DNA from 2 places in the Halomonas sp. G11 genome. Region 2 is predicted to be linked to the other one. Evidence: predicted binding sites of a transcription regulator. Region 2 holds the regulator's gene; the other holds the start of a gene.
What was found. The regulator FNR, encoded in region 2, switches genes on or off when oxygen is low (the NO sensors DNR and NnrR bind a similar motif). The targets are predictions, from matches to a motif close to TTGATNTANATCAA.
Positions count from the first base shown of each region.

Region 1: ADS46_RS01765 (cytochrome ubiquinol oxidase subunit I) is a predicted target of FNR. The motif match lies at 1,740-1,753, and genes of this name have one in related genera.

Region 1 covers NZ_LYXG01000002.1:118,081-125,242, reverse strand. Annotated here, with positions in the region: gene cydB (cytochrome d ubiquinol oxidase subunit II) at 1-153, opposite strand, end outside; gene ADS46_RS01765 (cytochrome ubiquinol oxidase subunit I) at 150-1,559, opposite strand; gene ADS46_RS01760 (calcium/sodium antiporter) at 1,795-2,769, opposite strand; gene ADS46_RS01755 (paraquat-inducible protein A) at 3,022-4,353, shown strand; gene pqiB (intermembrane transport protein PqiB) at 4,346-6,031, shown strand; gene ADS46_RS01745 (PqiC family protein) at 6,041-6,625, shown strand; gene ADS46_RS01740 (hypothetical protein) at 6,653-7,135, shown strand.
Region 2 covers NZ_LYXG01000013.1:107,479-114,640, reverse strand. Annotated here, with positions in the region: tRNA gene ADS46_RS07770 (tRNA-Asp) at 93-169, opposite strand; tRNA gene ADS46_RS07765 (tRNA-Val) at 237-312, opposite strand; tRNA gene ADS46_RS07760 (tRNA-Asp) at 357-433, opposite strand; tRNA gene ADS46_RS07755 (tRNA-Asp) at 474-550, opposite strand; tRNA gene ADS46_RS07750 (tRNA-Val) at 614-689, opposite strand; gene ADS46_RS07745 (alpha/beta fold hydrolase) at 820-1,551, opposite strand; gene hemN (oxygen-independent coproporphyrinogen III oxidase) at 1,665-3,089, shown strand; gene fnr (fumarate/nitrate reduction transcriptional regulator Fnr) at 3,153-3,890, shown strand; gene ttcA (tRNA 2-thiocytidine(32) synthetase TtcA) at 3,887-4,801, opposite strand; gene ADS46_RS07725 (DNA polymerase III subunit epsilon) at 4,879-5,523, opposite strand; gene ADS46_RS07720 (putative nucleotidyltransferase substrate binding domain-containing protein) at 5,520-7,162, opposite strand, start outside.

The DNA of each region.
Region 1 (7,162 bases), on a different contig from region 2:
GACTGAGTTCATCATTACATCGCGCGACGCTTCATCCGGTGCAAAGGGGTAAAGTATCCCCAATCCCAGATCGAAGCCGTCCATAATGACGTACATGATAACGCCGAAGCCAATAATGCCGGCCCAGATTATTGCAAGGTCAAGGCTGATCATTTGGTTGCTCCCTCATAATCACTGTCGAAAGGCGTGTGAGCCGCAGAGAAAGGACGTTTGGCTCGCTCGACTTCGCCGGTTACTTCCATGGAGTCCGCCAGCATGCCGTTACGCACGACACGAGTAAGGTAGTAAATACCCACCCAGAACACGACGGCATACACGGCGACGTAGCCCAGCAGCGTAAACAGCGCCATACCGCCTGTCAGCGAAGGGGTTAACCCTTCAGCATGGGTCATGACACCGTAGACCAGCCATGGCGCGCGCCCCGACTCGGTGACCACCCAGCCGGCCAGCACGGCCAGGAAAGGGGAAATAATCATACCTACCAGTGTTTTAAGATAGAGCGGCGACTGGAAGAAACGTCCTCCACGGCGGAGAAACAAGCCAACTGTCGCGACGGCTATCATCAAAAGCCCAATCCCCACCATCACACGAAACGACCAGAAAACAAGCGCCACAGGGGGCTGTTCATCAGGTGCCATTTCGTTGATACCCGGGACTACGCCGTCCGCACTATGGGTCAGGATGAGACTTGCCAGGCTGGGAACACCGATTTCAAAGCGGTTTTCCTGAGCTTCCTGATCGGGCAGTGCAAACAGCAAAAGTGGCACATTGGACTGAGTTTCCCAATTCCCCTCCATTGCCGCCACCTTGGTGGGCTGGTGCTCCAACGTATTAAGGCCGTGAAAATCACCGACGACAGCCTGCGCCGGTGCCAGGAAAAGCAACAGCCACAGACACATTGAAAGGGCTTTTTTATTCGCTTCGACATCACGATTACGCAGGAGGAACCAGGCGCTGACACCTGCCACCACAAAGCCACCGGTCAGGAACGACGCCATGCCCATATGCACAAAGCGGTACCAGAAGGAGGGATTGAAGATTGCCGCCATCCAGGAGGTGATATGGAAGCGTCCATCCACCATTTCATAGCCTGCTGGGGTTTGCATCCAGCTATTGGCGGAAAGGATCCAGAACGAGGAAATAAAGGTACCCACCGCCACCATGATCGCGGCAAACAGGTGCACCCCTTCTGGTACTTTGCCACGCCCGAAGAGCAAAACACCCAGAAATGCCGCCTCAAGGAAGAAAGCGGTCACCACTTCGTAGCTGAGGACAGGCCCAAGGAAATTTGACGTGGCGAAAGAGAAGTTGCTCCAGTTCGTACCGAACTGAAACGACATCACGATGCCTGTCACGACCCCCATGCCAAACACAACGGCAAACATCTTGGTCCAGAATTGTGCCAGGCGATCCCAGGCGTCGTTTTCCGTTTTGTAGAATATCCCGTGCAGAACCGCAATATAGGACGCCAGCCCGATCGTGAAGACAGGAAAGATGGCGTGAAAACACACGACGAATGCGAACTGGAGTCTCGATAGCAATAGCGGATCAAGTTCCATAACTCCCTCCTAAGGTCCCATGGAGCCTTTTTCTAAAAGGCTTAAAACAAGCTTAGGTGAGTCCCTTTGGATCACGCTCTTCTATTTGTAGTCACTAAGCTTATTTGATCAACAACCCCTTGAGTTTACAGCTTAGAAGGTATGGATGCGGCATGCGTTTTGGGTTTTCACCGTGTCGCGTTGACGCAGGTCAATTTTTTAAGCCCCAGGCGATAACGACGGTTATACAAACAACTCAGGCCAACACGACCACACTCACCAGATAGCCTGTATAGGCAATAAAAAGCGCTAATAATCCACCGCCCTCAAAGCGGTTGATGCGCCGCGGGCGACCTTTCCAGGAGAACGCGAACAGCATCATCAGCACTGTCATCACCAACATGACGACCCAGTCACGCTGAAGCACCTCCTGACCGGTTTCAATCGGTGTAATGACGCCTGCCAACCCAACCACAGCAAGGCTGTTGAATAGGTTCGAGCCCACGACATTGCCGAGTACCATATCGTGCTCATTACGACGCAGTGCGCTAATCGATGAAGCCAGCTCGGGTAATGAGGTACCAATCGCCACAACGGTCAAACCAATGATCAGATCACTGACGCCAAACGCGACGGCGATCTCGACAGCCCCCCAGACCAAAAGGCGTGAACTGGCAATCAACAGCACCAGACCAACCAGGGTCCAGATGATGGCTTTACCCCGCGACATGGGTTTGCTATCCAGCGTTTCCGCCACTTCCGAGATAAGCGCATCGTCCTGCTGGCCTTTAGAACGCACAACGCTGATAACGATAAATACCACCAGTGCCAACAATAAACAGATTGCCTCCCAGCGGGCCACCCAGCCATCCAACAGCATCAGCCCGGTCACCAGCATCACTACCAGTAACAGCGGTATCTCTTTGCGAATGACGCTCGAGTGCACGGCCAATGGCGCCAATAAAGCAACAAACCCCAGCACCAGGCCAATATTGGCGATATTGGAACCGTAGGCATTACCCACGGCCAACCCCGGGTTACCTTGCACTGCTGCCAGCACCGACACCATCATCTCGGGAGCCGATGTGCCAAAACCGATCACCAGCATGCCAATCAACAGGGGGGATAGCCCCAGCCATTGAGACGTCGCCGCGGCGCCATCAATAAATTTCTCAGCGCTCCAGATAAGCAGTATCAAGCCAACGACAACGGCGATAAGAGCAAGTAACATAAGGTTCCTTTGGATGGCATTTTCACAAGGTGGCAATGGCCTGGGCATTGAATGACCCGCCATGCCGGAGAGGCTGCAAATTCGCGTGGCGATCATTATTCATTCATCGCTCAAGGTCAACGACAACCTGATAACGATCAGGTGAATTTTACCCAACATTTGACAGACTTATAACCGAGAGCGTATTGCTTTGCCTACTCACGCGAGCGAGATCATCATTTGTCACAGAACTGGCTAAGCAGACATCCCAACTTGAAGGTCAATGCGCCGCTTGTTGACCAACAACCACCTGAGGCCCGCACTCAAAGGCGACGCCTGCGCGCCTGTCATGAATGTGACTGGGTATCGGCGTTACCGCCCCTCAAATCCGGTGAAAAAGCCTGCTGTCCGCGCTGCTCGCATGTCCTGGTCAAGCGCAATCGTTACCCAGCCCAGCGCAGCATGGCACTCGCGATGGCATCGCTTATTGCTCTTTTACTGGCGGTCTCCTACCCCTTTGTCAGTTTCAGCTATAGCGGGGTGAGCAACCGTATCGAGCTTTCCGAAACGGCAACCACGCTGATTGCCTTTCATCAACCCTTGGTGGCTATCGGCGTCATCATGACCATCGTGGTGTTGCCCGCGGTGTATTTGATAGGCACCTTATGGCTGCAATACGGTTTGTTACGCAACGCACCATTGCCATTCAGCCGTTCAACGGCTCGTTCACTGAGCCATTTAACGCCCTGGATGATGGCCGATGTGTTTATCGTGGGCGCCCTGGTTAGCTTGATCAAAGTGGCGGGGCTTGCTGATATTGAACTGGGTCTGTCGTTTTGGGCGTTTTGCGCCTTTGCCTTTCTTCTGTTGATGACAGTGCAATCGATTGATGCCGACTGGATGTGGTTTGCCCTGGAGGGCGAGCCACTGGCCCCGGAAGGCACACAAACAGGCATGTCAGCCGCGTCCCAGCAGCTTACCAGTTGCCCCACCTGTGGGCTGATCAATCGGTTGGCGCCAAACGGCAAGCATTATTGTGTGCGCTGTCATGAGCGGCTGCACCCTCGCTTTCCGCATAGCGTCCAACGCACCTGGGCATTACTCGCTGCTGCCGCAATCATGTACATACCGGCCAATGTATTTCCCATCATGACCACAACCAGCCTCGGCAATAGCTCCCCTTCGACGATCGTGGGCGGCATTGTCGAGTTGATTCAAGGCGGCTCCTGGCCGATAGCAGGCGTCATTTTTGTGGCCAGCATCATTGTTCCCGTCGGCAAACTGTTCGCGCTGGCCTGGCTATGCAGCGTGGCTCACCGTAGCGACGCCTTCAATGCACAAACGCGAACAACGCTTTACCGGATCACCGAGTTTATCGGTCGATGGTCGATGGTCGATGTGTTTGTCGTCGCCATTCTCGTAGCGCTCATCCGCGCCGATTCGCTAATGACGATCAACCCGGGGCCGGCAGCCCTCGCCTTTGGAGCAGTGGTCGTGCTGACCATGCTGGCCGCCATGACCTTTGACCCACGTTTGCTTTGGGATACCCCCATAACGACATCGCCAGGACAAAGCGACGCCCGTAAGGAAGTGATTAATGGCTAACGAAAACGACATGCCCTCCAACGAACCACAGGGCGAAGCGGCAATGCATCGTGCCAAACCCAGCCCCCAGACACGGCTTTCGCCCATCTGGATTGTACCCATTGTCGCGCTGGTCATTGGCTTATGGCTGGTATACGACAACTATTCCTCCCGGGGCACCATGATCACCTTGACGATGCCGAACGCCGAGGGGATCGAAGCTGGCAATACGCTGATACGCAGTCGTAACGTTGAAATCGGCCGCGTACAAAGCGTTCAGCTATCCGACGACCTTTCCCAAGCCGTTTTACGCGCCCGCATACAGCCTGAAGCGGAAGCCATGCTGCGCGAGGATAGCCGCTTCTGGGTCGTCAAACCGCGGATCGGACGCGAAGGGATCAGCGGCTTGGGCACCGTACTTTCGGGGGCCTACATACAACTTCAGCCGGGTTCTTCCTCCGAGCCTCAACGCGAATTTGAAGTCATGGACACCCCGCCTGTTGCCCCGGCTGGCGTGGCAGGCTTGCGAGTCAGCCTTATCAGCCAGTTAGGCAATTCATTGCGCGTGGGCGACCCGGTTTCCTATCAGGGCTTCACTGTCGGCCGGATCGAGGAAACCCGCTTTGATGCCGAGTCACGCACCATGCACCATCAGGTATTCATTGAAGAGCCGTATGATCAGCTCGTCACAGAAAGCACGCGCTTCTGGAGTGCCAGCGGCATTGATTTTCGACTTGATGCCGACGGCGTTCGTGTCAACGTGGACTCCATTGAGACCTTGCTGGGCGGGGGCGTCACCTTTGGCGTCCCTGAAGACCTGCCGATGGGGCAGCCCGTTGACAACAACACCCGTTTCGAGCTTTATACCGATGAAGATAGCGCTCGCCAGGGTACCTTTAACCGTTATCTGGAATATGTCCTACTTGTCGACGATACTGTTCGCGGGCTTTCCAAAGGAGCACCTGTTGAGTTTCGTGGCGTTAGGCTCGGCACCGTTGCCGCCGTCCCCTGGAATTTCACAGCACCTCAGCCGGATTCACGGGAACAGTTTGCCATCCCGTTGCTGATTCGCATCGAACCCCAGCGACTCGGCATCGAGAATGCCGACGTGGATCTTGACGAGTGGGATGCTCGCTTCAAGCGCATGTTCACACTGGGCTTACGTGCTTCCCTCAAAAGCGGCAACCTGCTGACAGGGGCGATGTTTGTGGACTTGAACTTCCGCGAGGATCTGGCCGCTCACTATGTGCCGGAGTCTTTCTCGGGGCATACGGTGTTCCCCACAACGTCAGGTGGCTTTGCACAAATTCAGGCACAGGTGACCGACTTACTGGAAAAGCTGAATGGCTTGGAAATCGAGCCGCTATTAACGGGGCTTGATCAGAATCTACAAGCATCTGAATCTGTGCTTCAGGAAGTTCGCGCCGTTAGCGAATCCCTGAATCAGCTACTTAACGACCCTGACACCCAGTCTATCGGCGGCAACGTAAACCGTACGCTTGAAGAGCTGCAGAACACGCTGGAAGGCCTGTCTCCGGAATCGGCCGCCTACCAGGAGCTGATGTCAACGGTCGAACGACTCGACCGCGTCATTCGCGATGTCCAGCCGCTGACTCGTACACTGAGCGAGAACCCACGCGCACTGCTGTTCGAGAGTATCGAAACCGAAGACCCGATTCCTCGCGCACCGCGCGAGTAAGGATACACAATGCGACATTCGATCGGAAAACTGGGGGCGATGTTATTGGTACCGTTGCTGCTGAGTGCCTGCGCCAGCCAATCAACGCCGGCCACCCGCTACGTATTGCCGGGCGCGCAATTAGCCAGCCCGCCAGCCTCCCCCGCAGGCACCCTCCAGGTGACATCGCCTCGCCTCCCGCACTATCTGGATGTCGAGGGTATTGTCATGCAAACCGATGATATTACCCTGAGGGAAGCAAACACCCATCAGTGGGCAGAAGCCATTGGCCGTCAACTGGAACGCGGAATGCGGGCTCGCCTGTCAAAGGCGCTGCCCAGATGGCGAGTGGTGCGCGACGCCGCTAGCAACGACCAGGCAATCACGCTACGCTTGGAAGTAGACCAGTTTCAGGGGCGCCAGGATGGTCGTGCCATCGCCAGCGGGCAGTGGCAACTGATCGGTCCGCAGGGCGATGTGCTGGCAATGGAAACCTTCAATGCCGATACCCCGCTCGAAGAAGACGGCTACCCTGCTCTTGTCCGTGCCTTGGGTAAAAGCTGGGACAAAGTCAGCGAGCAGATTGCCCAGGCAACGATGGCTGCACGCCCCTAAGCCATCAACAAAGGGAGTTGAAAGGCCATGACGGACACAGCCCGGTACTCAGAAGACGCCATCGAGGCCGTTCACAGGCTCCATCAGACAGCGGAACAGCTCATCCACGCGCCTGCCAGTGAGGCGTTGCTGATTAGCGCCATGACGGATTATATAAGCGTACGTCACATACTGACCGCTGACGCCCCCTCTGGTACTACCCTAGGCGCGCTGGCTCGTACAGAACAGTTTATTGTTGCCTCCGCCGATGCGTATTATCGTCAGCTACCCGACGACGCCGAAACGTCACTCAAACACGCCGAGCGGACTGCGTTGTTCGGTAACCGTTTGATGGCGTTGGATGGCATTGGCCCCGCGACGACCAACCAGCTATTCGAGCGTGGCATTTTTACCCCCGAACAGCTATTCGCCCTCCCTGCTCACACCCTTGAAACACTTGACTTGCCTCCCGCCTCACTTGCGCGTGTCACATCGCTGCATAATGCGCATCAAGCCAAGACACCAGACTGACGGTTCATGGCATGATATGATGGCCAC
Region 2 (7,162 bases):
TACGAAAAACCCCGGATCATTGATCCGGGGTTTTTTAAATTCGTTCGGTCTAAAACCGATAATCTTGGCTGCTTGAGATGAAAGCTGCGAAATGGCGGACCGGACGAGACTCGAACTCGCGACCTCCGGCGTGACAGGCCGGCATTCTAACCAACTGAACTACCGGTCCGCTGTATCGCACTGATATCTAGCAGGGTATTGCATCAACACCATTTGCGTACGCTTGGCGTTTCAAATGGTGGGTGGTACTGGGTTCGAACCAGTGACCCCCAGCTTGTAAGGCTGGTGCTCTCCCAACTGAGCTAACCACCCAGGGTATTGGCGTCGCCAATCTTTACTTGATTATGTGTTTATCGTGGCGGACCGGACGAGACTCGAACTCGCGACCTCCGGCGTGACAGGCCGGCATTCTAACCAACTGAACTACCGGTCCACATACGACAAAACATGGAAAACAGGCGGGTAAGCGACGATGGCGGACCGGACGAGACTCGAACTCGCGACCTCCGGCGTGACAGGCCGGCATTCTAACCAACTGAACTACCGGTCCGCTGTATCGCACTGCTAACGCTAGGTGCTTTCCTTACTGCAACGTTTCCAGGCCATCATGAGATGGTGGGTGGTACTGGGTTCGAACCAGTGACCCCCAGCTTGTAAGGCTGGTGCTCTCCCAACTGAGCTAACCACCCGCTGGTCACGTGGCGCTACATTCTACAGGAGATGCGAAGGAAGTCAACACGCTACGTTCAAATACTGTAGCCAAATACGCGTTAGGGTACCGGCCCATCTCATGATTCAAACGCACGCTTGGCTGACGCCTCACTGCAGGCTTTGAGCGCGCACGAAGGATGCCCCAAGAGCGGCGGCTTCGTCAATCAAAATCGTCTGATCAAGCCCCGATGCGCGACGCGGCTTGAAGTCGTGGTCGCCATCGGTCAGCCAGGCCACGCGGGCGTTATCCGGTAGCGTATACCCCGCCACTTCATCACGGCTGCCCAGCGGGTCGCGCTCCCCCTGGAGAATCAGCGTCGGCACCTGAACCCTCGACCAGTGCGCCAGGCGCAGCTTGTCGGGCGCCTTGGGCGGATGAAAGGGATAACCGGCGATCACCAGCCCGGGGCAGGGTTGCTCGCTTGCCAGCATGCTCGCCACGCGGCCACCCATGGATTTACCCCCAAGCCACAGCGGCTTGACCGTTAACGGCGCCAGGCACGCATACCAATGCGCCAGCTCAGCAACGCTTCGGTGGATGGCGGGCGGTGGGCGGCGCTTGCCCGTCGCCTGCATTTGCTGCATGTAGCCCAGGTCAAAGGTCATCACCTGCAGCCCTCTTCCCGCAAGTGCCCTGGCAAACTGCTGCATAAAGGCTGACCGATGCCCGGCGCCTGCTCCATGAGCGAGCAGCAGGCAGCCGAAGTCTGCCTGACCATAAAGCCTGAGAGGCCCCAGACCTTCCCGCCAAAAACAGCCTTCGGCCTGCTCGGCGACCGCGTCAGCCAGCGCTTGCTGGCTGACGACTTTTTCCTCTGGCCATTGCGTGTCCAAACTCACGCTCTCCTGTTATGTGCCGTTTGCTGCTAACGGGCGTTTCCTTGACGTGGCTCAACGTTGCCGTGGGCGGCACTCGCTACCATGACGCAAGACTCAGCCTGGAGCCCTGCCTCATGCCTGCCCCTATTCACTCAGATCAATCAGCGCCGGGTAATCCACTCGCGGCGGCGGTGTGGGACGCTGACCGCCTCCATCGCTATGCGAGAAGCGGCCCGCGCTATACGTCCTACCCGACCGCGCTGTCCTTTGACCCATCGTTTACCGTCGACGATTTCAGCGCGGCGCTGCAACGCAGTAACCAGACCCAACGGCCGCTGTCACTTTATGTGCACATCCCCTTCTGCCGCAACGTCTGCTTTTACTGTGCGTGCAACAAGATCGCGACAAAAAACACCGCGCTCGCCGCGTCCTATCTCGCAAGGCTCGACAAGGAAATGGCGCTGACAGCGCAGAACCTGGATACCCGACGCCCGGTGGAGCAGCTCCACTGGGGCGGTGGCACGCCGACGTTTCTGACCCTCGATCAGATGAGCGAACTGGTGGATAAGCTGGATGCCCACTTCGGGCTTTCAGACGATCCTGAGCGCGACTACGCCATCGAAATCGACCCTCGCGAAGCCGATGTATTGACGCTGCGTCACCTGCAGTCACTGGGGTTCAATCGCTTGAGCCTGGGCGTGCAAGACCTCGACCCACAGGTTCAGCAGGCGATCAACCGCCCCCAGCCGCGGGCGCTGACCGAAACCTTGATGGACGAAGCCCACCGCCTGGGCTTCCGTTCGTTAAATCTCGACCTGATTTACGGCCTGCCACGACAAACCGCCGACAGCTTTGCGCAAACCCTTCGCCAGATCATCGAACTGAACCCCGCACGCCTGTCGGTCTTCAATTACGCCCACCTGCCAAAGCGATTCCCCCCGCAGCGACGGATTCTTGATGCCGAGCTGCCCAGTCGCGATGAAAAGCTGGCGATGCTGCGTATCACGATTGAAATGCTGACGGCTGCTGGCTACGTGCATATCGGTATGGACCATTTTGCCCGGCCCGACGACAGTCTGGCCATCGCCCAGCGTCGCGGTACGCTGCAACGCAACTTTCAAGGCTATTCCAGCCACGCCCAATGCGACCTTATCGGCCTTGGCGTCTCCGCTATCTCACGTCTGGATGACAGCTACGCGCAAAATCACAGCCAGCTTGGGCACTACCAGGCGGCGATCGACCAGGGGCAACTGGCCACACAACGCGGCATACGGCTATGCCGAGACGATCTGATCCGGCGTGATGCCATCGAGCGGCTAATGTGTGATATGCGGCTTGACTTATCGACGCTCAGTGAGCGCTGGCAGATCGATGCGCGTGGCTATTTCCAATCGGCGTTGAACGCCCTGGAGCAGGCCCAGCACGACGGGTTGATCGATATCCGAGAACATCGACTCGAGGTGACGCCTATCGGCCGTCTGTTGATACGCCACCTGGCCATGGCCTTTGATGCACGCTTGCCCTCTGAGGCCAGCCATCATTACTCAAATATTGTTTAGCGGTTGTTATTCATGGGCGCCAGCTTCCATAATGAGGTCACGCCATCTCTGTTGGAGACTTTTATGCTGGAAGCCACGCATCGGCGGCGCGGCGCTCTGCACGAAGCACGCTGCCAGACCTGCAGCTTGAGTTCGCTGTGCCTGCCGCTGGCACTGGAGCTTGAGGATATCGATCAGTTCGACGCGATCATCCAGCGACGCGCGCCCCTCAAGAAAGGCGAGGCTCTATTCCATCAGGGGGATGCCTTCAACAGCGTCTATGCGGTCCGCTCCGGGAGCCTCAAGCAGATCACCAGCGAAGGTGGCGGGCATGACCAACTGACCAACTTTTACCTCCCCAGCGAACTGGTGGGGCTCGATGCGATCGATGAGCCGCACTACCCCGGCAGCGTGATCGCTCTGGAAACCACCACCGTGTGCGAGATTCCCTTTGACCGCCTCGACCGACTGTCTGAAAAGCTGCCCGAGTTACGCGGTCAGATATACCGCAGCATGAGCAAAGAGCTGCGCAATGACCGGCGCATGATGCGCCTGCTATCGGCCAAGACCGCTGATCAGCGATTGGCGACCTTTCTGGTCACGCTTTCCGATCGTTTTCGCCGCCGTGGCTACTCGCCCTACAGCTTCCGTCTTTCCATGCCCAGGGCCGACATCGGCAACTACCTGGGCCTGGCCGTCGAGACCGTCAGCCGGATTGTCAGCCGCTTGCAGTCGCAGGAGGTGGTCGCCGTTTCCGGTCGTGAGGTACAGATCCTCGACATGGCGAAGCTGCAGCGGCTCGCCGAAGAAGAAGGTTGCTAGCCAACGTTAAGCGCCTGAATACGCCCGGCTAGCAATTCCGCCTGCTTGGCTTCCAGCCCGGCAAAGTCGAACAGGTCGCGGTCGGCCAGCTGTGAAGGCGCGACGTTGGTGACGGCCTTGAACATGCTTTCCAGGCGGCCAGGGTGTTTCTTGTTCCATTCGGCCAACATTTCCTTGACCACCTGGCGCTGCATATTGGGCTGGGAGCCGCACAGGTTGCAGGGGATAATGGGAAACGCCATCAGGCGCGCGTACTCGGCAATATCCGCTTCCTTGCAGTAGGCCAGGGGCCGGATGATGATGTTCTTGCCATCGTCGGAGAGCAGCTTGGGCGGCATCGATTTCAGACTGCCGCCGAAGAACATGTTCAAAAACAGCGTTTCCAGAATATCTTCCCGGTGATGCCCCAGGGCGATCTTGGTCGCACCGATTTCCTCGGCAAAGCCATACAGCGACCCACGCCGCAGGCGCGAACACAGCGCGCAGGTGGTTTTGCCCTCGGGGGTTTTCTCTTTCACCACCGAGTAGGTATCACGTTCCAGAATATGGTAATCCACCCCGCGTTGCTCGAGATAGGTCGGCAGCACATGCTCGGGAAACCCCGGCTGTTTCTGGTCCATATTCACGGCTATCAGCGAGAAGTTGACCGGCGCATTGCGCTGCAGACTCAGCAGCATCTCAAGCATGGTGTAGCTATCCTTGCCACCGCTGAGGCAGACCATGACGCGGTCGCCTTCGTTAATCATGCGATAATCGATAATCGCATTGCCCGTTTCGCGGCGAAGCCGCTTTTGCAGCTTGTTGAACTCGCGTTTTTGTTTGGCATCGTGGGCTTCCGAGGCGTCGGATAAACCGGGTGCCGGGTCGGCAGTCGCCAACGCCGGGTCAAAATGAACAGGATCATGTTGCATGGTAATAGCACTGCCGATGGTAAAAGAAGCAGCCGTTATTCTAGCAACTCCCAGCGCAATGACCCAATCGTAGGCCGCTATGAAACAGTATCCACCTCGTTACGCTGCAGGCGAAGGTACAGAAGTGCGCTGGCTGTGGCGTCTTCCAGCGCCCGCTGGGGCGTCTTGCTGGGCACTTGCCAGCAGTCAAGCGCACGCGCCAGCTCGGCTTCCTGTTCCGCCTGGGGATGTAGTCGCCGCAGATGGCGCTGGTGCAGTCTGGTGACATCCACCCGGGCATTGGGCAGCCCAAACCCCAAATGATCACGCAGCGCCTGCTCCAACGGGGCGAGACGCTGATCAAGTTGCCAGCCAATGATTGGCCGATTGCCGATAAACTCAACCAGCGAGCGCAGACTTTCAATGTTCAGCGGTTTGGTGGCCTCGACGCTATACAGCAGCTGATGACGACGCTCGGCGGCATCACTTCCTCCGCGCGCATCTTCCCTTAGCGCTGCCACCCAGGCACGACTGGTCAGCACCTGGTGCTGGCGCAGCGTCACCGCTGCTACGCTCATGACGCCATGGTGGGCAAAGCAAGCCAATGCCACCAGTTCATTGCCCAGGTAGGGCTGGAAAAGCCACGCGTAGGGAGACGCTGCATAGCGGCGGCGCTCGCTTCCTCTGCGCAGCATGCCGCCAAGCCAGGCGAAAGGGGCGTCCAGATAGTGTCGACTGATCACGAATACTCCAAGTGGTAACGATGGGATAGACGCTGCTTGAAATCCTTGACGATATGCAGCGCTTCGCGCAGTAAATCGCGCTCCAACGACGATAATTCCTGCACCACGACCCGGTTGGAGCGCTCCTGTTGATCATCGGATCCGTCGTTGGCGAGGTCATCCAGTTGCCGTTTGAGCCGCAACTCGCTGAATAGCGCCAGGGCTTCGCCAAGGTCATCGGCAAAACTACGGTTGAGTCGCCCGTCCTCGGCCAGGGCATCCAGACGCTCAAACGTCGAGGTGGCATGAATACGCCGCTCGAGCGCCAGAGTGCGAACACCATGAACAATGGGAAAGATGCCGCCTTTCTTGATATCGATACCGTGCTGGGGCTTCTTGAGTGAACCGAACAGCGTCAGCGGCGTGGAAAAGCGCAGCGCGGTGCGGGCGAAGTAAGACAGCAGCAACTCATCCCGCGAGCAGCGCTCGAACAGCTCCTCGCGCACGCTTTCCAGCAGGCTCGGATTGCCGGCCACACCGTGAGAGTCGAGCATGATGGCCAGCTTCATCAGACTGTCGCCGTCACGCGCGCTTGCCCAGCGCGCAATGCGCCCTTTCCATTCACTTACCGTTGCGACCCAATCCGGGTTCGACACCATGATATTGCCCGGACACGGCGGATACCCCAACTCGATCAAGGTCGAGGTAAGCCACTGCATGTCGTCTTGCACCGCTGGCCAGTCAGCATCATCGGCAAGAATCAGTCCGTTATCCTGATCGGTCTTGAGAATTTGCTCACCGCGCCCCTCACTGCCCATGACCATCATGCAACTGTCCTGCTGATGCGCTGCGTCAATCGTGAACTCCCAGGCCTTGCTCATGATGCGACCGTTCAGTGCCGCCAGCAGGTCCATCGCAAAACGTAGCTTCACGCCCTGGGCCATCAGCGCGCTGACCAGTTCGGGGGTGCGGTGGCTGGCGGCTGCCAGCTCGGTCAAGTCCTGGGCCTGCTCGACCTGGAGGCTGACCACATAACTGCGACTGGAGAAATAGCTCAGCACATCGGTCAGCTCGACCACGCCGACGACCTGTTTATCGTCTACCACCACGACACGCGTCACCTTGTGGCGGGTCATGCTGACCAGCGCTTCAAACAAGTATTGAGCGGGCCTCACCGTCACCAGGGTATATTGGGCGATATCGGCAAGCGCCGTGGTCACCGGACGCTGCGACAGCACAATGGCATTGAGCAGGTCGGTCTTGGTGACCATACCCGTCTGGTTTGAGGCCTCGACCAGCAAACTGTCGGCATGGCTATCGCTGAGCGTGCGCACGGCCTTGTCGATATCCGCATTGGCGGGCAGCAGCAGCGGTGCGCGCATGCATTCGCTGACGCGGGCCAGCATAAAGCCCGCCATCGTCACGCCGCCTTCGGCACGCTTTTCGGTCAACAGGCGAGCTTTATGGGCCAGCGACTGGCGGAAGAACTGGCTAAACTCGGGGTACTCTTTACACAGTGTCTTGAATAACGCCTTGGGCATCAGGTAGCACAGGCATTCCTGCTCCGCTTGAAAGCGGTAGCGGCTTTTACCGTTCAATATACTGATTGCGCCAAATAGATCGCCTGCCGTGTAGTGCCCGATACGCGACATGGACGACG